DNA from 4 places in the Weizmannia sp. CD-2023 genome. Region 1 is predicted to be linked to each of the others. Evidence: riboswitches for the same ligand, from Rfam matches in the RefSeq annotation. Region 1 holds a riboswitch; each other region holds the start of a gene.
The links. Region 1 has a riboswitch for S-adenosylmethionine ahead of P9687_RS08165 (phosphoadenylyl-sulfate reductase). Riboswitches for the same ligand answer to the same signal wherever they lie in the genome.
Positions count from the first base shown of each region.

Region 2: it holds a riboswitch for S-adenosylmethionine, as region 1 does, so the genes downstream of both, P9687_RS09640 (assimilatory sulfite reductase (NADPH) flavoprotein subunit) here and P9687_RS08165 (phosphoadenylyl-sulfate reductase) in region 1, are expected to answer to the same signal.
Region 3: it holds a riboswitch for S-adenosylmethionine, as region 1 does, so the genes downstream of both, P9687_RS15580 (methionine biosynthesis PLP-dependent protein) here and P9687_RS08165 (phosphoadenylyl-sulfate reductase) in region 1, are expected to answer to the same signal.
Region 4: it holds a riboswitch for S-adenosylmethionine, as region 1 does, so the genes downstream of both, metK (methionine adenosyltransferase) here and P9687_RS08165 (phosphoadenylyl-sulfate reductase) in region 1, are expected to answer to the same signal.

Region 1 is NZ_JARTJQ010000059.1:24,586-30,460, reverse strand. It holds gene P9687_RS08180 (NAD(P)-binding protein) at 1-377, opposite strand, end outside; gene P9687_RS08175 (sirohydrochlorin chelatase) at 604-1,344, opposite strand; gene cobA (uroporphyrinogen-III C-methyltransferase) at 1,351-2,109, opposite strand; gene P9687_RS08165 (phosphoadenylyl-sulfate reductase) at 2,510-3,235, opposite strand; SAM riboswitch class I at 3,327-3,431, opposite strand; gene P9687_RS08160 (TIGR04104 family putative zinc finger protein) at 3,757-4,062, opposite strand; gene P9687_RS08155 (glycosyl hydrolase family 28-related protein) at 4,232-5,635, shown strand.
Region 2 is NZ_JARTJQ010000069.1:6,336-12,210, forward strand. It holds gene cysI (assimilatory sulfite reductase (NADPH) hemoprotein subunit) at 1-1,217, opposite strand, end outside; gene P9687_RS09640 (assimilatory sulfite reductase (NADPH) flavoprotein subunit) at 1,235-3,091, opposite strand; SAM riboswitch class I at 3,212-3,312, opposite strand; gene P9687_RS09645 (2-phosphosulfolactate phosphatase) at 3,486-4,181, shown strand; gene P9687_RS09650 (phosphosulfolactate synthase) at 4,174-4,959, shown strand; gene P9687_RS09655 (VOC family protein) at 4,943-5,341, shown strand; gene P9687_RS09660 (ABC transporter substrate-binding protein) at 5,745-5,875, opposite strand, start outside.
Region 3 is NZ_JARTJQ010000107.1:22,176-28,050, reverse strand. It holds gene P9687_RS15590 (glycoside hydrolase family 65 protein) at 1-309, shown strand, start outside; gene metC (cystathionine beta-lyase) at 759-1,934, opposite strand; gene P9687_RS15580 (methionine biosynthesis PLP-dependent protein) at 1,931-3,046, opposite strand; SAM riboswitch class I at 3,124-3,244, opposite strand; gene P9687_RS15575 (KpsF/GutQ family sugar-phosphate isomerase) at 3,623-4,600, opposite strand; gene kdsA (3-deoxy-8-phosphooctulonate synthase) at 4,615-5,457, opposite strand; gene P9687_RS15565 (BglG family transcription antiterminator) at 5,729-5,875, opposite strand, start outside.
Region 4 is NZ_JARTJQ010000002.1:16,284-22,158, forward strand. It holds gene asnB (asparagine synthase (glutamine-hydrolyzing)) at 1-1,015, opposite strand, end outside; gene metK (methionine adenosyltransferase) at 1,246-2,457, opposite strand; SAM riboswitch class I at 2,603-2,751, opposite strand; gene pckA (phosphoenolpyruvate carboxykinase (ATP)) at 2,922-4,511, shown strand; gene P9687_RS00245 (DNA mismatch repair protein MutT) at 4,662-5,051, opposite strand; gene P9687_RS00250 (DUF2584 family protein) at 5,535-5,875, opposite strand, start outside.

The DNA of each region.
Region 1 (5,875 bases):
CCCGCATGGCCGGCATCGTTCACGAGGGCTTTGGCCGGGGCATGGGCAACAATCCGGCTGTTTGTCTCCGGATCATTTGTCGCTGCAATAACCACATCGGCCTGCCGGATGTCTTCTGGTTCGAATGTTTTCTGTTTCCAAATGAATGCGCGTTGTTGAGCCATAGCCTGCAATTCATCGTTCAGGTGCGGGCTCACGACGGTAACGTATGCCCCCGCTTCCTGCAAAAGCCGGAATCTGCGTGCCGCAACTTTTCCACCGCCGATAACAACAGCCTGCTTCCCGTCTAAATCGACCATAACCGGTACCCAAACCATTCCTGATCTCCTTTCCAGTTTATCCATTGCAAAAAGCCCGCCGTTCTCCCTGCTTGGCATGCTCCCATTCCAGCGTTTCCTGGAAAGCCGGAATCGGGTAAGTGCCGGCACGCGCAATGGAAAACGCCGGGCCGCGGGCATTTTTCAAACTGCATCGGACCCAAAAAAGTGCCGGTACGCGCAATGAACGCTGCACCCCGGCACCTTTTAAACTGCATCGCCCCAAAAAGTCCGGGGTGCACAATAGAAAACACCGCAGGCTTGACTGGGTAAAAATCCCGTGATCTCAAATAAAATCCTCTGCGCCCAACGCTTCTTTTGCCCGAACGGCCAATGCGTCCGCCATATCCGGATGGCAGCCGAGATACCGTGCCAGCCGGATATCATATCCTTCCCGCTGCAGCATGCCCACTTTCTTTTCCAGCGACCGGACGAGCACGCCGGTAAACCAAAGATAAGGGGCCACAACTACCGGGTGCCCGGTTGCGGTCAGCTCCTTCAGCGCATCATCAAAACGAGGCTCAAGCACTGCCAAATAAGCCGTTTTGATCTGTTCTGTCCCCAATTGCGCACGCAACCCGGCAGCAATTTTTGCAAAATCGCACAGTGTTTCCGGGTTGCGGCTGCCGCGTCCAACAAGCAGAATCCAGGCACCCGGAGGCATGCCGGTTTCCAAAATATTTTCTGCCAAAATTTCGATGATCCGGTCCCCGACACCGAGCGGGCGGCCGTACGTAAACACAATATGCGGATAACGCTGTTTCGCTTCCCGGATCGCGCGCGGGATATCCTCATAATAATGCCCGGCACTCAGCAGCAATACCGGCACAACAGCAATGCGCCCTGCGCCGCCCCGGACAAGCGCATCAATCCCTGCCGCAATATCCGGTTCCGCAATTTCCAGATAGCAAATTTCCTGGAGATCCGCATCCACCTGCGCCATTGCTTGCCGGATCGTCGCTGTTGCTTCCCGGGCGGTTTCAGGCACACGGCTGCCATGGCTGACATATAAAACGCCTTGTTTCATACCCGTTCACCCGGTACAGGCCGGAGCAGCAGAAAGCTGTTCAAACCATTTTAACTCTTCGCGCAGTTTTACCACTTCTCCGATGATCAAAAGCGATGGGTTGCGCAGCCCAGCCGCCTTTTCACTTAAATTTCCAAGCGTGCTGACCGCGGTTTCCTGTTTTTCAGTCGTGCCCCAGCGGATTAGTGCAGCCGGCATGTCCGGTGATTTGCCGTGCTTTATCAGTTGCGCACAGATGAGTGGCAGATTTTTCACGCCCATATAAATGCAAAGTGTATCAATTCCCGCATATTTGGACCAATACGCATCAAGATCTTCGCCTTTTTTCGTGACGCCCGCGATAAAAGCAACGGATGTACTGAGCCCGCGGTGGGTGAGCGGAATGCCGGCATAGGCGGGCACAGCGGAACCGGCTGTAATTCCCGGCACGATTTCAAACGGAATATGTTTTTGCACCAGGACTTCCGCTTCCTCCCCGCCTCTACCGAATATAAACGGATCACCGCCCTTTAAACGGACAACCGTTTTTCCTTGGTTAGCAAATTTCACAAGCAGGTGGTTGATCATATCCTGCGTCATCGTATGGGCATCCGGTTTTTTCCCGCAGTAGACAAGTTCTGCATCCGGCCTTGCCTCTTTTAACAGGTCCGGATTCACCAGCCGGTCATATAAAATGACATCCGCTTCCCGGATCAGGCGCAATCCTTTCACTGTAATCAGCTCCGGATCGCCGGGTCCTGCCCCGACTAAATATACTTTTCTCATTTCTTCACCTGCTTTAAACTTAATCGGACTCGTTGTTTTGGTTGATGCGAGCACTTGAACAATCCTAGTCTGGATTGGCTACAAGCGGGCACCTGAAAAAGCTGGCTGCTTTTGCCGCTAGAGCTTGCTGAACGGGTCCAATTCTGCGTTTGTACCCAATTTATCAGCAAGCTCCATCTCAAAATATAAAAGAATCCATCTTCGAAAATGCGATTTTATCTTCTCTATACGCTGAATCAGCTTCCAAGTGCAATTTTTTCCCTGGTTTTTTCATAAAACCGATTTGTATATAAATTTTTGCCGCATTCTTACCAAATCTAGGAATTTTGTAAAATGAACGAAATCTTGTCATGCAGACTGATGCTTACTCTTATTACCTATGTCATTTTATATAGCAGCCTTATTTTTTCTGAACCGTATGCAGCCCGCATTCGGTTTTATTAAAGCCCGCCCATCTTCCTGCTCTTGAGTCGCTGTTTCCGACAGCACGTGTGCACGGGAAGCAGCCGATGCTCGGATATCCCTGGTCGTGCAATTCGTTATATGGAAGATTGTTAGACCGGATATAGTTCCAAACATCATCCCATGTCCAATGAATCAGCGGGCAAATTTTAATCGAATGGAACCTTTCATCTTTATTGACAAAATTCGTTTTTGCCCTTGTCGGCGATTGCTCCCGCCGTAAGCCGGATATCCAGGCCGCCGCTCCCTGCAGCGTTTCTTCAAGCGGCTTGATTTTCCGGATATAGCAGCATTGGTCCGGATCCCTTTTCCAAAGGGCAGATCCGTATTGCGCCGCCTGTTCATCAAGCGTAAGCGACGGTTTTTTCATTTGTATATTTAAAGCCGGATATTTCTTTTTCACTTTTTCAATCAATTCGTAAGTCTGCGGAAAGTGCAGGTCGGTATCCAAAAATACGATATCCGCATCTTCTCTGACTTTCGAAATGAGATCAATCAGCACCATTCCTTCTGCGCCGAAACTGCACGCATATACCACTGATTTGCCGTACGTGCCATATGCCCACTGCAAAATTTCCAATGCGCCCTTCGTTTCATCTTCCGGCACGAACGCTGCGAACGGATCCGACGTAAACTGTTCATATGTGAGCCGCGTTTGCTCCACTCTATTCCCTTCTTTCGCATTCGATTACTAAGGATTAAACGACAAAAATCTTCTTACCCTGAAGTAAGAAGATATCCATTCCCGGGAAATCTTCTTATCTTTCAGGCCACCACCTGCAGGAATTGGCACAGTGCCCATTTCCGGACCTGCTGCCGAGGCTTCACAGGGCCCTTCCCTCCACCTCTCTTGATAAGAAAATAACAATATATAAGCTTGAAGTTTATTGTATACCTTCTTATGCTATTCGTCAACGAAAAATTCTGATAAAGAAAATCAGGCCCATTTTCAAGAAAAATGTTTATATGTCGGTTTTTGATCCTCATTTGATGGAAAAGGTTTCCAACTGACCCTTCATTTTTTGGCTAGCTTCCTTGGGCTTTTCTTCAAAATTTTGCTTCTGTACCAGATTGGTCATTCATCTTTAAACTTGCGGATGTCCTCAGTCGTACCAGGCTCAAATCTGTGCTTCATCTCACCCGGATTTCTGCAGCATCTTTTTAAAAAGGAGCAACAGCTACCTTTTACCATAGAGGTCTTTCCTTATTATCAAACGAATAAACATAAGGCATCGTAAGAATCAAACAAACCCAAATAATGACGATTAGTGTTATGAATGCAACTTTTGGAATGCCCAATATCATCAGTCCAAATGATACGAAAAGGCAAAGTAGAGAAAGATAACCAACTTTATTTCGAAACTTCATACTTGGATATAACTTGGCTGTACAATTTGGACATTCCATGGTTTGGTCAAACTTCCATAGTCTCTTAAAAATATAAATCCACTTAAATTGATGGTTACAATTCAAACATTTTGGCAGGCTCATTAAATTTCACCTTCCTTTTCATTGATTCTAACATAAAATTCAATTTATTTTTTATATTAACAACTATGGTTTGGAAAAGTCTTCTTTTTCAGTGCGTTTTCCAACCTGCGGGGGTAAACTACATATATCAATTGACACAGACTGAATGAAGGCAAAGCGAGGTGGAAAAATGATTCATTTGGACAAGCATCATGACCCCTGGACAAACGGCATACTGCTGCGCCAACTTTCACGCAGGACAGTCCAGCCGGGTACCCTGATCCGGGAGAATGAAGCACTTTTTCAACAGTACTGTCAGCCGGAATTTCACAAACCGTTTTCCCTTTCACGGTTGCTGCTGAACCGGCGATATCCGGTTGAACCGTATAAAACGCTTGCAGATCAGAACGGCCTTGTGTACCCGGAATGGAAAACGATATTGGATCAAGCGTACAGCCGTCTGCTGGCTGTGGCATCCCGTACAGTCAATGTGGCAGATTACGGTGCGGTCGGCGATGGAAAAACCGACTGCACAGCGGCTTTCCAAAAAGCATTGGGAAACGGCCGGGTGAAAGTGATCGTACCGAATGGTGTTTTTCTAGTAAAGGGGCTTAAGCTGCCTTCATGGACATGCCTTTGCGGCAGCGGAAAAGGCGTAACCATCATCAAACTCCATCCGCATGCACCGAAAAAAACGCGTCTCATCCAAAATGCCCATTTTCATCGTGGCAATCACCATATATCGGTGGAGGGGCTCACGCTCGATTGGAATGTCGAAAGGCTCGGGCAAGAGGAAAGAACGGCGGCAGGAAATAACCGTTCAAGCTGCCTGACTTTTGCGCACGTCACGTTCGGCTGGGTGAAAAATGTGGAGGCGGTGGGGGCCGGACTGCACGGTTTTGATGTATCCTCTGCCCGTTATCATTATTTGGGAGACGGCTTTCTCGCCCCAGGAAGGAGCCGCTATATCTGGCTGGACGGGCTCACGGCAAGCGGATTCGGTGATGACGGGATTACCACCCACCATAGCGACTATTGTTTTATTTCAAATTCTTTCTGTTACAACCCAAGTGGAAGGGCCCACAAAAAAGGGTTTTCCAACTCCAATGGCATTGAGATTGATGACGGCTCGCGCCATGTATGGCTTTGCAATAATGCATCAAGCGGCTGTTTCGGAGGTGTTGAAATCAAAGCCCACCACAATGCATCGGCTGCTTCTCATGTGCATTTGTATGGCCATCTTTCTGTCCGCGACAACCGCTCTTTTAACTTCCGGCATATCGGCCACCATAAAGGCAAAGATGCCGATTCGAAAAGCGCGAACCATATTGTGGCGGCCAATCTAGTTTCTGTCGCACCGGTGTTTACGGATTTATATGAAGGTTCAACGCCGCGCAGCCTCGTTGTTTCCGCTTACCGAAACGTTGTAATTAACGGGCTGACTGCGCTTGGCGACCCGGATTATGATTTCAAGGGAAATCCTGTTGTCGCCATCCAGTACCGCGCAAAAAATGTTATTTTGAAAAATGTAGAAATCAGCGGGTTTCAAAATGCAAAACGGATCAGGGGCAAAGACAAATGCGTACTGCTGTAATGCTTGGATTGTTCATAAATAAAGAGAGAATCTAAGCAAGACTTGCCGAATGAATCGGATAATAGCTTCTTATCCGATTCACCCTGCAAGTCCAGCCTTCATGTTTGCCACCAATAGAAGCGATATCTGCAAAAAAGGGGATGAAATGGCTTTCGAGTGCAAAGTTTTTTCTACATCTTTTTGAAACCCTTGCATTTAAAGTTCGGCAAAACCCTTGGGATCCTTGCCCGTCCGAGATTT
Region 2 (5,875 bases), on a different contig from region 1:
TCGCCGATCTTTCCTTTCATTTCGTCGGTGACATTGGAAATAATGACATTCTGATTCGGGGTCAGGCGGAACTCGCCCTGATGGATTTTTGCAATTTCGCGCAGCCCGGTCATCAAAGGATAGCCGTCAAAATCTTTGATCCTGCCGCTTTGGACAAATAACGTCAAATGCCATTTGCCATCGCCTTTGATCCAGCCGTAACGGTCGCCGTTATGGTCAAAATGGAACGGGCGGGCCTCCCCGAGATCCCAGCCGAGCCGTTCATTCAGTTCCGCCTTGATCCATTCAAGCCCCCGCGCGTCAATGGTGTACTTGAAACGCGCATTTTTCCGGTTCGCGCGGTTGCCGTAGTCGCGCTGGATCGACACCACTTTTTCCGCCACTTCAATCACCTGGTTCGGCGTGCAAAAACCGATGATCCGGGCAAGCTGCGGATATGTTTTCGGATCGCCGTGGGTCATGCCCATCCCGCCGCCAACCGCGACATTAAACCCTTCAAGCTTCCCTTCATTCAAAATGGCGATAAACCCTAAATCCTGTGAAAAAATATCGACATCATTGGAAGGCGGCACAGCAAACCCGATTTTAAACTTCCGCGGCAAATACGTTGGCCCGTACAGCGGCTCTGCCTCTTCCTGCTCTTTTGTATCAATGATTTTTTCATCTTCCAGCCAGATTTCATGATACGCGGAAGTCCGCGGCAACAAGTGGTCGCTCGTTTTTTTCGCCCATTCATACACCTCGGCATGCACATCCGACTGGTACGGGTTCGGGTTGCACATGACGTTCCGGTTCACATCCCCGCACGCGGCAAGCGTCGTCATGAGCGCATCGTTCATTTCCCGGATGGCCTGCTTTAAATTCCATTTTAAAATGCCATGCATCTGGAATGTCTGCCGGGTTGTCATACGCAGCGTTCCGTTCCCGTATTTTTGCGCCAGTTCATCCATCACAAGCCACTGTTCCGGGGTCGCAACACCGCCCGGAATGCGGACACGCACCATAAACTGGTAAGCCGGCTCCAGTTTCTTTTTGCGCCGATCGTTGCGGATATCGCGGTCGTCCTGCTGGTAGCTGCCATGAAATTTCAACAGTTTATTATCGTCTTCGGATATCGCGCCGGTCAGTGGATCTTTGAGCCCTTCCGCAATCGTCCCTCTTAAAAACCGGCTTTTTTCTTTTATCGTTTCAAGCGGATCAAGTTTTTTATCAGCCATCTTCCTGCCCCTCTCTGTTAATACACATCACGCTGGTATCGTTTTGCCCGTCGCATTTCCTGTAAATAATCCTCTGCCTCTTCCCTCGCCATATTGCCTTCTGTTTCAAGAATTTCAAGCAGCGTTTCCTGGACGTCGCGGGCCATCTGCTTTTCATCGCCGCACACATACACACAGGCGCCTTTTTCAAGCCATGCATAAAAATCTTTGCTTTTTTCAAGCATCCGGTGCTGGACGTATATTTTTTCTGCCTGGTCGCGCGAAAAAGCCACATCCATCCGTTCGAGCACGCCATTTTTCAGCCAGTTTTGCCAGTCAAGCTGATACAGAAAATCCGTCGCAAAATGCTGGTCCCCGTAAAACAGCCATGTTCGTCCGGTGATCCCTTCCGCTTCCCTTTCTTCCAGGAAAGAACGGAACGGCGCCACGCCTGTTCCCGGCCCGATCATGATCACCGGCACATCCGGGTCAGCCGGAAGTTTGAAATTCGGATTGCGGTGGACATAAACCGGCAGCTTGTCTCCCGGTTTTATCCTGCCTGCGATTTGCCCGGAGCAAACCCCTTCGCGCACCCTTCCGTTTGCTGTATAGCAGTCCAGTGCAATGACAAGATGGACTTCATCGGGGTTCGCTTTCCAGCTGCTTGCGATCGAATAAAGCCGCGGCGGCATTTTCCGGAGCATTTGTACGAAAGCTTGCACTTCCACTTTTTCCGGCGGATATTCCTCGACAAGATCGAGCAGGCCCCGCCCTTCAAGGTACGCCTTTGCCTCCGCTTCATTTTCAAGCAAAGCCGTAAGCGCTTTGTTTCCGAAAAGCACGGCTGCCTGCTGAAGCAGCGGTTTTGTTAATCTCGTAATTTCATAATGTCTGAGTAATGCTTCCCTGGCCGGCAGCACTTCCCCTTTTTTATTGACCGGAACTGGTTCTTCCGGATCCCAGCCGAGCTTTTCGATCAGCCGTTCCACGAGTTTCGGATCATTTTCCGGGTAAATCCCGATGCTGTCCCCCGGTTCAAATGTAAAACCGGACCCTTCAAGGGATAGTTCGATATGGTGCGTTTTTTTATTGGACCCTTCCCAGTTCAAGTTGATATTTTCCAACACTTCCGCCTGGAACGGGTTGGATTTGGAATAATCGGTGTTTGCAGGCCGGGTGGCATCCGCAGCGGTTGAAGCCGGCAAGGCAGATGCCCGGAGCACGCCTGCAACCCCTTCAAACCATTCGCGGGCGTCCTCTTCATAATCCACATCACAATCCACCCGCGGATAGAGCCTTTCCCCGCCCAACTCTTCCAGCCTCTTGTCGATCTCTTTTCCGACCTTGCAAAAAAACTCATATGTCTGGTCCCCAAGCGCCAAAACGGAAAAAGGGACCCCGTCCAGTTTTGGGGCTTTTCTGCTGTGGATCAGCTCATAGAAAGACAATGCGTTGTCGGGCGGGTCCCCTTCCCCTTGTGTGCTTGTAATGATGAGCAGATACCCTGCATTTTTTAAATCTTTCGGCTTGGCCGCATCGAGTGCCGAAAAAGATACGGCAAACTGCATTTCTTTTAATCTGGCTGCGAATGCTTCGGCAAGCGCCTGGGCATTGCCTGTCTCGGAACCAAACAGCAGCGTAACCGTTTTGGTTGCCGTCTGTACCGGTTTTTCAGCAACAGCTGTACTTCCCGGGGGATTCGTTCCTTGTTCGGCAAACGGATAGGTTAAATATCCGCTTAGCCATAATTTTTGCTGATCCGTTAATAGTTGCAGCAGTTCATTTAACTTTTCCGCCTGTTCTTTACTAAACGGGCTGTTTTGTACACTTAACGGCAAATCTTCCACCTCGCAATGTTTGCATGCACTTTTCATTTGTTTATTTATGTATGACATCCTAATCCAAATAGACATAGAAGTTTACTTGGATTTTAATCCGCTTCTTTCCATGAGAAGCGCCTTCGAAAAAAGCTCTCCTTACAAAGATAAGAAGAGCCGGCGCACAATGGTCAACTTCTCTTATCTTTCAGACGATTGTCTGCAGGAATTGGCACAGTGTTTTTCAACCTGTTGCCGAGGCTTCAAAGGGCCTTTCCCTCCACCTCTCTGGATAAGAAGCACAAATCATTATTTAGAAATCATTGAAAACATTATACAATCAAATACAGGTACAGTCAATTCTTTTTTGAACAGATGGGACATTTAAAAAAGGAAAAGGGTGGCAAGTTCCGCATCAAGCGTCCCCCCAATATACTTTATGTATCTTTTGCACAGAATGAGGGGGGAATGGATGAATATCCGCATTTACCAGGGGAATGAGATGACGCCGGAAGATGGAGATGCCAATATTGTGATCGATGTAATCCGCGCGTTTACGGTTGCCCACCATGCCTTTTTGGGCGGCGTAAAAGAAATATGGCTGGCTGACTCAATAGAAACGGCTTTTCGTATCAAAAACAAATACCCGCATGTTTTGCTCACGGGCGAAAGGCACGGCCTTCCGATCCCAGGATTTGATTTTGGTCATTCACCGGCCGCCATCGCCAAACAGCCGTTAGCCGGCAAAACGTTGGTACAAACATCGACAAACGGGGTAAAAGCAGTTTTTCACGCCCTTCACGCAAAGGAAGTCTATGTTACCGGCTTTTCGAATGCAAAAACGACGGCAAAATGGGTCCGGCGCAAATGGAAAGACAAAGACAACGCCCGCATCAACATGATTGCTTCCCATCCGACGGGGGAAGATGACCTGGCATGCGCGTTATACATGGAAAGCATCCTCACCGGCTCCGGCACGATAAAGCCGGAATCAGTGATCAAGGAGATTGTAGATGCCAGTGTTGCAAAAAAATTTCTTGATCCCGGCCAGCCTGCATTTAACCCGGCTGACCTGGAATTTTGCATTAAAGAGAGAGACTGCGGGTTTGTGATGAAAATGGATCCAACAGGAGAATTTCCAACGATCGTGAGGGTTGAAGATGAATGACCATGGTTTGACACTGCCTTTACGCAATGAGAAACCGCGGGATTGCGGAATCACCATCTTAATTGACAATGGCATTCCGCTGAACTTTTTTAAAGATACCATGAACAGTGCAGCCCCTTATATTGATTTCGTCAAATTCGGCTGGGGGACATCGGTCGTTTCACGCCATTTGGAAGAAAAAATAGATCACTTGAGGCAAAACGGCATTGCCTTCTTTTTCGGCGGCACTTTATTTGAAAAGTTTGCCAGCCAGGGAAAAACGGATCGGTACGTTCAATACTGCCGGCGGTTTGAATGCGAATATGTTGAAATCTCAAATGGCACCCTGCCGCTGTCCAATACGGAAAAATGCCGCTATATTGCGGAGTTTTCAAAGGAGTTTAAAGTGTTAAGTGAAGTCGGCTCAAAAGATGCTGCCAAATCAATGGCCGATACGCCCGCGTTATGGCTGGAATCGATTAGTCAAGATTTAGAAGCAGGCGCATATAAAGTGATGACAGAGGCAAGGGAAAGCGGCACGAGCGGCATTTGCAACGGGGACGGGGAAATACGGGAGGAGATGTTTGCGGCCATCCTGGACTCCGGGATTCCTCGCGATTCTTTGATTTTCGAAGCGCCCAACAAGCAGCTCCAGGCTTTTTTTATCCACCATCTCGGTCCGGATGCCAATTTGGCCAACATCCCTTTTTCGGATGCCCTTGCGCTTGAAACATTAAGGCTCGGTTTGCGATCAGATACTTTTTTTATTGGAGGAGATTCCCATGAGAGAAACAGATAAAATTTTTCATTTGGCGATTCCGTGCAAAGATCTTGATGAAACAGCCGATTTCTATGAAAAATTAGGCTGCAAGGTGGCGCGCCGGTATGATGACCGGGTCACTTTCAATTTTTTCGGGGACCAGGTTGTCTGCCATCTGAGCCCTGAAAAAATAGATTCTAACCCGAAAATGTATCCCCGCCATTTCGGCATTACTTTTTTGAATAAAGCAGCATTTGAGGAAACCCTTCAATCTGCAAAGAAAAACCATTTACCATTTTTCCAGGAGAAAATGGTCCGGTTTGGAGGCAAGCAAGAGGAACATTGGACATTTTTCCTCCAAGACCCCTCTAACAACTTGCTCGAATTTAAATATTACCACGATGAAAGCATGGTGTATTAACCAGTCCCATTCATTGCTCAAGGCCGGGCCATGCGCCTGCTTTTTCTAGACAGCGACCCCATTTTGTCGGCTTGCAGGCATGCTCTGGGTGCAGCGTTTTCTACTCCTAACCTGCCTCAGCAAAAGGCGGCTGATGTTTTACGCCGGGTTCTTCACGAAGTTGCAGTGAGCCTTCCTTCTGCTTCACATCAAAAAATTACAGGCAAACCATGCAAAAAAACCGCAGACCATACAGCTGCGGTTTTTTTCGAATTCTTACAGGAAGGAGCGGTGCTTGAAATTCGGGAATAGATCCGGAAGTTGTTAACAAACGCCAACATTTACCGCCCCATTCACCCGGATTCCTCGTATTCAAACGCTACCGGAAGTAAATGTTGTCTTCACTTCCGGTCATTTTGGTTTCTTATTGATTTTCTAAGTTGACAAAAGCCTTTTCGGGATTGACATGTGTTTTTGTGATTTTTGCCTGGTACAGCCAATCCGAAACGTCTTGCCATTTTTTTGGGTCCTGATCGGCAATAGTTTTATTTTTCT
Region 3 (5,875 bases), on a different contig from region 1:
ACGCACGGCAACACAAAAGACGGCCTGCATATGGCCAATATGGGCGGGACATGGCTGTCAATCGTTTACGGATTCGGCGGCGTCCGGATTAAAGAAAACGGGCTTTTCCTGGACCCTGCCATTCCGGAACAATGGGACCGCTATTTATTCCGCCTTACCTACCAAAACCGCAAGCTTCAGGTGGAAGTGGCGCGCCATGCGTTCAAAGTGGCATTGCTGGAAGGAGATGCGCTGGACATCCATATAGGCGGCCGGACAGAAACGCTGCAACCAGGAAGGACGATTACCCGGCCGATTTCCGGCTTGTAAATGCAAGCGTTCGTTCCTTTACACAAAAAATAGAAAAAAGCGGTGGGACACTTTTTACAGTGGTTTCCCGCCGCTTTTTTTACGGGCTTCGAAACAGTTTGAAGGGCCATCCATTTTGCTCCGATCGTGCCAAATAACATAACCGATTCCTAAATCCGTTTATCATGTTTTTATTAGACATACAGGTTTCAGGCGGAAAAAGGGATTTGAAACGGTCCCCGCCCGGCAATATTGAACGGTCCCTCCACCGCCAATTAATGGAGTATTTCTCTGCAAGACGGGAAAACTTGCTCGTTACTTATGATAAAGCGAACAACACTGAGAATGGAATCCGCGAAATTGAAGGATCCGAAATTGTCCGCATCCAATCCGCGGTTCAGGCAGGCCAAGTGATTTTGAAACGGGAATCCCGCCGATTTAGGGCGGATTCCCCCGCAGCCGTTTGTCCATTATTTCACGGTTGTGCCCGCTTTCGTGTATGAAAAAGCCTGCTCAAAATCGGCAATCAGATCATCCGGATTTTCGAGGCCAACCGATAAGCGCAACAAGCTGTCGGAGATGCCGCGTTTTCTTCGGTCCTCAGGCGGCATTGCGGCGTGGGACATTTTTGCCGGATAGGACAGAATCGATTCCACAGCGCCGAGGCTGACGGCAAAGACCGGGATTTTTACATGGCTGACGAATGCCCGGAGCGCTTCCTCATCTTCCAGTTCAAACGACAATACCGCGCCCGGCCCTTGTGCCTCCAGCTTTTGCAACGCATGCTGCGGATGGTGCCCGAGCCCCGGATAATACACGTTTCGTACAAGCGGATGCGCATCAAGAAAATGTGCAATTTTCACCGCTGACTGCTGTGATTGGAGCAGCCGCACATGCAACGTTTTCAACCCGCGCAAAACGAGCCATGCATCCTGGACGCCGAGCACCGCCCCGAATGAATTTTGCAAAAAGCCGAGGCGCGCTGCCAATGCTTCATCTTTTACAACTGCAAGCCCGGCGACGACATCGCTGTGCCCCGCTAAAAATTTCGTCGCGCTGTGCAGCACGATATCCGCCCCGAGTTCAAGCGGACGCTGCAGGGCAGGCGTTAAAAAGGTGTTGTCGACAAAGGTGAGCGCCCCGGTTGCCTTTGCCAGTTCACTCACCGCCCGGATATCCGTCACTTTTAAAAGCGGGTTTGAAGGGGTTTCTACATAAAAAGCTTTCGTGTTCGGGCGGACGGCCTGCCGCACTTCTTCAAGGTTGGTCATATCCACAAATGTATGTTCAATACCAAGCCGTGTCAGGACTTCCGTCACCATCCGGAACGTGCCGCCGTACACATCCTCGGTGATCACAACATGGTCGCCCGCCGACAAAAGCAGAAACGCCGTTGAAATCGCCGCCATCCCGGAAGCAAACGCGAAACCTTTGGCGCCGCCTTCGAGTTCGGCTATGACATCCTCGAGCGCTTCCCTCGTCGGATTGAGCGAGCGGCTGTAATCGTATTTGCCGAACTGGTCAATGTCCGCCTGGTGGTATGTCGAAGCATGCTGGATCGGCACACTCACCGCACCGGTCGCCGGGTCAATTTTGTGGCTGTTATGTAAAAGCCTCGTTTGAAAAGAATAATCTTCATTTGTCATCGTGTTTGCACCCCTTCGTGAATGTTGGCAAAAGCTTTTTCAATATCTGCAATCAAATCGCGGTCATCTTCAATTCCGACTGAAAAGCGCAAAAGGCAGTTGTCCACGCCTGAGGCAATCCGTTTTTCTTCCGGAATGTCGGCATGCGTCTGTGTAGCCGGGTAAGTGATAAAACTTTCCGTCCCGCCGAGGCTTTCGGCAAATGTAATCAAAGACAGGCCGCGTAAAAACGGGTCAACCCATGATTCTTCTTTTACACGGAAAGAAAGCATCCCGCCGCGTCCAGGATACAGCACATCTTTTACGTCCGGATGCGCGCTTAAAAAGGCCGCCACAGCTTTTGCATTCTTTTCGTGTTTTTCCATCCGGAGCGCCAGCGTTTTCATGCCGCGCATCAGAAGCCACGAATCAAACGGGCTGAGTGTGGCGCCGGCGCCGTTATGGTACAAGAAAAGCTTGTCGCAAAGTTCAGCGCCCTTTGCCACGATCAGCCCAGCCAGCACGTCGTTATGCCCGCCAAGATATTTCGTTGCGCTGTGGACCACAATATCAGCGCCTTCTTTGATCGGCCGCTGCAAAAGCGGAGTATAAAAAGTATTGTCCACGATCAGCAGGATTCCGTGCCTTTTCGCAATTTCAGCCACAGCGCCGATATCCGTCTGCTGCATGAGGGGGTTTGTCGGTGTTTCGAGAAAAATGGCTTTCGTTTTCGGGGTGATTTCTTTTTCAATATTTTCCGGGTTGCACGTATTCACGTAATTACAACAAAGCCCCCATTTTTTATACCCCTGCTCCAGCAGGCGGTAGGTGCCGCCGTATAAATCATCACTCACAATCCACTCATCGCCGGCCTGGAACAAAGATAAAACAGTGAAAATCGCAGCCATGCCGGAACTGCACGCAAACCCGCGGTCCCCGCCCTCCAGATCCGCAATCGCTTCTTCCAGCAACTGGCGTGTCGGGTTGCCGGTACGGGAATAATCGAAACCGGTCGACTGCCCAATGCCTTCGTGGTGGTAAGCGGTAGAAAAATAAACAGGCGGGTTCACCGCACCTGTCACGCGGTCACTGCGGTTTCCGATCTGTGCAAGTTTTGTTTCTGTACGATACATGATGGACACTCCCTCACTTAAAATCAAAAAGCCTTCTCCAATAAGAAGAAGGCCATTCTTTTCGTGCATGAACCATCTTCTTATCTTTCAAGTTATGGATCCCATAACTTGCAGGACTTAGCACCTTTTCAACGCGTAAAAGCATTGAAGGTTGCTGAGGCTTCATCGGGCCATTCCCTCAACCTCTCTTGATAAGAAAACACCAATATGAAATTTGCCATAAACGCCACAAAAGGCATACACAACGGACATAAAAAATGCTTACGTTCAATTTATCCCTTTTTTTCGGATTCGTCAAGCTTTTTTAAAAAATTTTCAATTTAAATTTTGTTTTTCTTATGGACAATCAATATGGTGAGAAAATAAAACAGCAAAGATGAAAGGAGAAGCGTAATGACCCCGTCTGTAGTATTCGTGACCCTTTTATTTTAATAGGCCACTGAACCATTGTCACCGAAATCTTTGTGTGGTATCCCCGAAAAGAAGCAGACAGCTGCTGTGTAAATATTGGCGGTAAACACCAAAAAAAGCGGTATTCTTTATGAATCCGCTCTGTCCAATATCTTGTTATTTTGCCTATATAGTCTGGATCAAATCCTGAATATGGAGCATGGCAACTGGTTTCTGGCCGGCAACAACCGGCAGCACCTTGAAAGCGCGGTCTTCCATTATTCGCAATGCTTCCGCTGCCAGCTGGTGCTCACTGACGCAAACCGGATATTTTGTATACAGGTCTGCCACTTTTTTATCCAGTACTTCATGGCCGTTTAAAAGCTCGCGCCGGATATCGCCATCCGTTAAAATGCCGGCAAGCCGGCCCTGCTTATCAATGACCGAGACAGCCCCCGTCCCCGCTTCCGTCATCATAAATAATGCTTCCTTTATGCCGGTATCCATTCTGGCAACCGGGTTCATGCTTTTGCGTTTAGCCACATGGCCAACTGTTAGAAGCAAACGCCTGCCAAGCGAGCCGCCGGGATGGAAGAGCGCAAAGTTTTCAGGTTTAAAATCCCTTGCCTTTAAAAGGGCAACCGCAATCGCATCCCCGAGCGCAAGCGTGACGGTTGTCGTAGAAGTCGGCGCAAGGCCGAGCGGGCACGCTTCCTCAACTTCCCCGATATCCATCACCAGATTCGAACACCGTGCCAGTGCTGACTTGCGTGAACCAGAAATGGCAATCATTTTTGCGCCGATCCTTTTGATGGAAGGGATCATATTTAATATTTCCGGCGTTTCCCCGCTGTTGGAAATGGCAATTAGGATGTCTTTTTTTGTTATTTTTCCAAGATCGCCGTGCAGTGCTTCTCCCGGGTGAAGGAAAAATGCCGGGGTACCGGTGCTTGCAAATGTGGAAGCAAGTTTCCGCCCGATGGTGCCCGATTTCCCCATTCCCGTAAAAATGACTCTCCCTTCGCACGCCAATATCATTTCAATACCTTCATTTATCCGGAAATTTATCCGGTCTTTCAGCTTTAAAATCTCATTGGCCTCTTTTTCCAGCACTTCACGGACGCTTTCGACATAATTGATGCTTCGTCTGAAATCTTTTAACATCATTTTCACCTCCATTAATGGATGTTTGCCGCTGTTTGTTCTTTTATCATGCGATCAATTTCTATCATTGGCTTTAACATTTCTTCAAGATCATCCAGTTTTACCATATTCGGGCCATCCGACCAGGCTTGTCCCGGATCGGGATGGGCTTCCAGAAACAACGCATCGATCCCGCAAGCCGCCGCTGCCCTTGCGAGATACGGGACAAGCGCTCGCTTTCCGCCTGTTGAAGTGCCGTTTCCGCCCGGGATTTGGACACTGTGGGTGGCGTCAAACGCGACCGGATACCCTAATCTGCGCATTTCCGGAAGTGCGCGCATATCCACCACCAGGTTATTGTAGCCGAATGTCGAACCGCGTTCCGTAAGGAGAATTTTTTCAGTGCCGGATTCCTCCAGTTTTTGAATGACGTTTTTCATATCCCAAGGCGCCAAAAACTGCCCTTTTTTGACATTCACGATTTTGCCCGTCGCGGCAGCGGCGAGCAGCAAATCAGTCTGGCGGCAAAGGAATGCGGGGATTTGCAGCATGTCGAGCACTTCCCCGGCTGCTTTTGCCTGGTGCGGCTCATGAATATCGGACGTGACCGGCATGCCAAATGCATTTTTAATACGATCAAGTATTTCGAGCCCTTTTTCCAGTCCCGGGCCCCTTTTGGAAAAAATGGATGATCGGTTGGCTTTGTCGAAAGAAGCTTTAAAAACGAAAGGAATGCCGAGTTTTCCGGCAATGGTTTGAAGGGTTGCGGCTGTTTCCATGGCCATTGTTTCACTTTCAATCACGCACGGGCCGGCAATCAATACGAACGGCAGAGATGGGCCGAAAGCTATCCGGCTGTTCAGTTGGACTGTTTTCATTTGCTCACTCCTCATTTTTAAGTTTTCACGTGTCTTTACTCCTTCTGCTGCAGGTTACAAATATTATCCTTTAGGAAACCGCACAGGGCAAGGAATATGTAAAGAGTATTCACAAACTTTTTTCATTTTTATGTAGGGTTATCTCCAGGAAATATCAAGCACAAAACCGGACAAGTTTTGTGCTTGATAACGCGGATGGCGGGTAAAATCTCCTTCGGGGAAATGGCTGGGAAAATATTCCTCTTATAAATGGTAGCTGCATGGGGCTCAATTATTTTATAAATGCCATTAACTCATCAGCCGTTTTGCTTTTGATGATTTTTTGCACAACAGACCTGTTTTCGATAATTGAAATGAGCTTTTTATACATATCATCTAAATCCGCTTGCGTGCCTTCTTTAATATTTAACAAGCAAAC
Region 4 (5,875 bases), on a different contig from region 1:
CTGCGAGTGGATCGTCCATATGCCAAATGATTTTTGGCAGTTCTTTCATGTATTCTTCCGGCGTGATCACATAGCTGATATTTTCAACCCCGAGTTTTTCCGCCGTTTCTTTGGCCACATCAATTTCGCTGTAGCCGTCGCGTTCGAAGCCGACGGAGAATGTTTTAATGCCCGGATGGAACTGTTTTGCAATCGATGCCGTAATCGAGGAATCGATCCCACCCGACAGGAATGCGCCAACCGGTACATCGCTGCGCATATGGACTTTCACCGAATCAATCATTACGTCACGCACTTCTTGAATAAATTCGTCCTCGCTTTTATGAACCGGGTGGAAGGATGCTTTCCAATATCGTTTGATTTCCATCGGTTTGCCAATTTTTTTCACAAAATAATGGCCCGGTTCAAGTTTCCGGATGCCTTTTGTCATGGTGAAAGGTTCGGGCACAAATTGGTAGGTTAAATAATATTGGACAGCATCATAATTCAGTTCTGGTTTTTCCATGGCAAGCAAAATGCTTTTCTTTTCAGAACCGAAATACATTTTATCGCCGTCTTCATAATAGAAGAACGGTTTAATGCCGAACGGGTCACGCGCGCCGCACAGCGTTTGTTCCTGCTTATCCCAGATCGCAAACCCGAACATCCCGCGCAGGCGTCCGATTGCTTTTTCGCCGTAACGGCTGTACATGGCAAGAATGACTTCCGTATCCGAATTCGTTTCGAATGTCATCCCTTCTTTAATCAATTCTTCACGTAATTCAACATAGTTATAAATTTCGCCATTAAAAATAATCCAGTACCGTTCGTTTTCGTATGTTAAAGGCTGGTGCCCCGCCTCGATATCGATAATGCTCAGGCGCCTGAAACCGAACTGGATATGCTCGTCTTCATAAAAGCCTTCATCATCCGGGCCGCGGTGCTCAATCATATGATTCATCTGTTTAAACTGTTGCCTGTCTTCGTCTGATAATGTAACGGGATGGTCATGGACGCAGCCAATAAATCCGCACATGTAAAAAGTCACCTACTTCATTTCGATATACTCTATTGTAAATTTATTTCTTTAAAAAACAAATGCATTTCCGCCAAAATTTGACGGCCAAATTCTGCACATGTAATATAGTTTAGCATGTTTTCCGCCAGTTTGCAGGGTTTTTGTTAAAAATGAGGCAAACAGGATTCCTTATTCCCGCCGTTTTATGAAAAAGAGCGGCCTGTATACCAGGCGCGCTCTTTTTCCTATTATTTTCCGATATGATTGCGGGCGAATTCGTTCAACGCCCCGGCTTTGTCCGTTTTTTCCCAAGGCACATCCAAATCATCGCGGCCGAAATGCCCGTACGCAGCGATCTGCCTGTAAATCGGACGGCGCAAGTCGAGCATTTTGATAATGCCGGCCGGGCGCAGGTCAAAATGAGCTTCGACCGCCTCGATCAGCACTTTTTCCGGCACTTTTCCGGTCCCAAACGTATCGATGGAAATAGAAACGGGCTTCGCCACCCCGATCGCATACGCAAGCTGTACCTCGCATTTTTCCGCAAGGCCTGCCGCAACAATATTTTTCGCAACATAGCGGGCGGCATAAGCAGCGGAACGGTCCACTTTCGTCGGGTCTTTCCCGGAAAATGCGCCGCCGCCGTGCCGGGCATAGCCGCCGTACGTGTCGACAATGATTTTGCGGCCGGTCAGCCCCGCATCCCCTTGAGGGCCGCCGATGACAAAGCGGCCGGTCGGATTAATCAAATACTTTGTATCCGCATCGAGCAAGTGTGCCGGCACAACCGGTTCAATGACGTATTTTTTCATATCTTCCTGGATTTGTCCGGCGCTTGTGTCAGGATCATGCTGCGTTGAAATGACAATCGTATCAATCCGGGCAGGCTGGTTGTTCTCGTCATATTCAACTGTCACCTGTGTCTTTGCATCCGGGCGCAAATACGGGATCACTTCTTGTTTGCGGAGTTCAGCAAGACGGCGGGCAAGCTTGTGGGCAAGCGAAATGGGAAGCGGCATCAGCTCTTCTGTCTCATTGCAGGCAAACCCGAACATCAGGCCCTGGTCGCCGGCTCCGATTGCCTCAATCTCTTCGTCGCTCATCCCGCCTTCGCGGGCTTCCAAAGCCTGGTTAACGCCGCGCGCAATATCTTCGGACTGTTCGTCAATCGATGTCAGCACCGCGCAGGTTTCCGCATCAAACCCGTATTTCGCGCGCGTATAGCCGATCTCTTTAATGGTCTTGCGCACCACTTTCGGAATATCCACATATGTATTGGTGGAAATTTCCCCCGTGACAAGCACGAGCCCTGTTGTGACGGAAGTTTCACAGGCAACGCGGGCATTCGGGTCTTTTTCTAAAATGGCATCCAAAATGGCATCGGAAATCTGGTCGCAAATTTTGTCCGGATGGCCTTCCGTCACCGATTCCGATGTGAACAAATGCCGTCCTTTTAACATCCGCTTTTCCTCCTTATATGGTTACATATTGGAAACGGTACTCATACCCTAAACTCGATTCATTTCATGTACAAAGCCAAAAATAAAAACCTTCCCCATTCATCATGAGTGGAAAGGTTTTGACTTCAATCAATCGCGCCTTTCACTCTTATCGTTCAAGGAAACAATCCTTGCTGCAGGTTAGCACCTTTGCCTGGAAGTCAAGCGGCAGCTGCGTTGCGAGCGCATTGCCTGTTCCAGAGGCGGGTTGCTGGGTTTCATCGGGCCCGTCCCTCCACCAGCTCGGGATAAGAGTATCCGTTCAAAGTAAAATCATACGCAATTTAGCAGGCGCTGTCAATGATTTTTTCGCCCTTCTCCCCTTTGTCCTCTGCATTTTTCCCGGAAAAAAGTATGTAATAAACGGATGAATATGTTATACTGATATCGTTTAAAGTGAAATAAGTTATTCAAAGGGGCGGTTTATGAAAATGGATCTGATTGGCGCTTCTGACGATTTAAAGTTTTTGTTGTCGGGGGAAAACGTACGCATGCAGCTTTCCGTGCCACAATTAATGGAAAAAATTATCGAACGGAAAGAAGCTGTACTGACAACGGAAGGGGCCATTTCTGCTGCAACAGGAAAATATACAGGAAGGTCACCGAAAGATAAATTTATTGTCGTCGACTCCGAATCAAAAGACCGTGTCGACTGGGGCAAAATCAACCAGCCGGTTTCTCCCGGCGTGTTCAACAGGCTTTATGAAAAAATGGTCCGGCATTTAAAAGGGAAAGACGAAATTTTTGTGTTTAAAGGTTTTGCGGGTGCCGATCCAAAAAGCCGCCTTCCGATCCAGACCGTGAATGAGTTCGCCTGGCATAATTTATTCGCGCATCAATTGTTTATCCGGCCGGATGCGGAGGAGCTCTATCAACACGATGCGCAATTTACGATTCTTTCCGCGCCGCTGTTTAAGGCAGACCCGGCGCTTGACGGCACGCATTCCGAAGCGTTCATCATGATTTCACTTGAACGCCGGATAATTTTGATCGGCGGGACGGAATATGCAGGCGAAATGAAAAAAAGCATTTTTTCCATCATGAATTACTTGCTGCCGCAAAAAGGCATCCTTCCCATGCACTGCTCCGCCAATACTGGGAAAAACGGCGATACGGCCCTGTTTTTCGGCTTGTCCGGGACCGGGAAAACGACGCTTTCCGCCGATCCGGAGCGCGCACTTATAGGGGACGATGAGCACGGCTGGTCCGACAGCGGTGTCTTCAATATTGAAGGCGGATGCTATGCAAAGTGCATCGGGCTTACGGAAGAAAAAGAACCACAAATTTACCAGGCGATCCGTTTTGGGACCGTACTTGAAAATGTGGTCGTAGATCCGGTGTCCCGCAAACCGCAATATGACAACAATGCACTGACGGAAAATACAAGGGCTGCTTACCCGATTGAAAACATCGGCAATATTGCCCGCTCCGGCATGGCCGGCCATCCGTCAACCATTATATTCCTGACGGCCGATGCATCCGGTGTCCTGCCGCCGATCAGCAGGCTGACAAAAGAGCAGGCCATGTACCATTTCTTAAGCGGTTACACTTCTAAACTGGCCGGTACCGAACGCGGCGTCACGCGCCCGGAAGCCGTGTTCTCCACTTGCTTCGGCGCGCCGTTCTTGCCGCTTGAGCCCGCCGTTTATGCGGAAATGCTCGGCGAGAAAGTTGACAGGCACAACGTCCAGGTATTTCTTGTCAATACCGGCTGGACAGGCGGCCCGTACGGAACCGGTTCCCGCATGAAATTAAGCGATACGCGGGCCATGGTCCGGGCTGCGATAAACGGCAAACTGAAAGATACCGAAACACGGCAGGATGATATTTTCGGGCTACACATCCCGGTTCATATTGAAGGGGTGTCAGATGACGTCCTTTATCCGGCAGATACATGGACGGACAAGCAGGCTTACCGTGAAAAAGCGTTCGAACTTGCAGCCCGGTTCAAAGAAAATTTCCGGCAATTTTCGGTGCCGGATGACATTGAAAAACTCGGCGGCCCGCTTATATAAGCATAAACGGGAGCCCGCATTTTAAATTAAAATGAGACTCCAATTAAATTGTGGTATGCTCATTTCTGTAAAAGCGGAAACGCTGCAGCAACCCAAAAGGTTACGGCGAGTACCAAGGGTCTGCTCATTTAAGCAAAAGCGGAAACCCAGTTAAAACCAGGTGCTTGTCTGGACGGCGCTGATTCCTTCCTGCACTGCCCATTGATGGTGGGCACCGGCCATTTTTTCCACAGCCTCGTGAAGGTTGAGCCATTCCAAGTTATGGCTTCCTTTGCGGGGCTGTTCCCATTTTCCTAAATAAAACAGGCCTTCATCCATGGACCGCGCGCCCGTTTCCTGTGCCGCTTTGCCTAAAAAGCCCGCGATTTCAAGTTCCGCGCCGACTGTCCGCATCAGGCAGGCAAGTTCAGACTCCCCGCGGCTGATTTCCCCACCCGGCAGCCTGTAGCCGCTGCCCGATGGCACCACCCCGACTTTTTCTTTTTTCGCATCAAAAATGACGGCATATGCGCCGCAAGCTTTTTTGTAGTCCGTTTCCATCTTTGGACTTCTCCTCCTTTTTCAAGCAAATGCGGAAGGCCGGCCCTTTACCTCAAGTATTCGATTCTGGCGGGAGTAGCTGCCAGCCTTTTTAAATCGCTGCGACCAGTTCTCTTTTCCAGTTTTAGAAGCCGGCCTCTCTTCCGATTAGTATTTTCAATCCTGCCCATTTCATCCCGAAGAACCAGGCTGGCGGCACACTTGCAAGACGTGTTGCGTTCGCCAATATTCCTGTCCACACCGGTCTAGGCCCAGTTGAAAAATTTTAGCAGTTCCATTCACCAATACTCCGGCACCACTCCCGCCGGATCCGTTCTTTCTCCGCGCTACCCGCAAGCTGGTTCAGTTCCGTTCACAAGGCATTGCCCTTTGGCCGAATTCCGGCGTTCTCCGCAAGACCAGCCAGGCATTACACTTGTAAAATTCCCTTCCGCCCGTCCTGATAAACTAAACAGGCGCCGCGGACCATGGTGCGGCGCCTGTTTAATTCGGCGTGTTCAAAGAAACCAATTCATAGTGAACGATCGTTGTATTGTTTTCCCATTCCAGTTTGCGGATGACAGCGCTTCCGCTCGGCCCGTGTTCCTTCTTTTTCCGGATTTCAACCGGCGTATCAAGCGGATACACGCAGTATCCCGGTTGTTTTAGCAAAAAGAGGTTTTGCTCAATACGCTCTTCTTTTCCGTTCGTCACGAGCATCGTATCGAGTTCCATCGGCATTCCCATTCGGCTCACCTCCGTCGTTGCTTCTATTGTATCATGTGCGGAATGCCTTTTCATCCAAACGCTGGCAGCATGGACAACCCGCCGGTTTACAGGCGGCG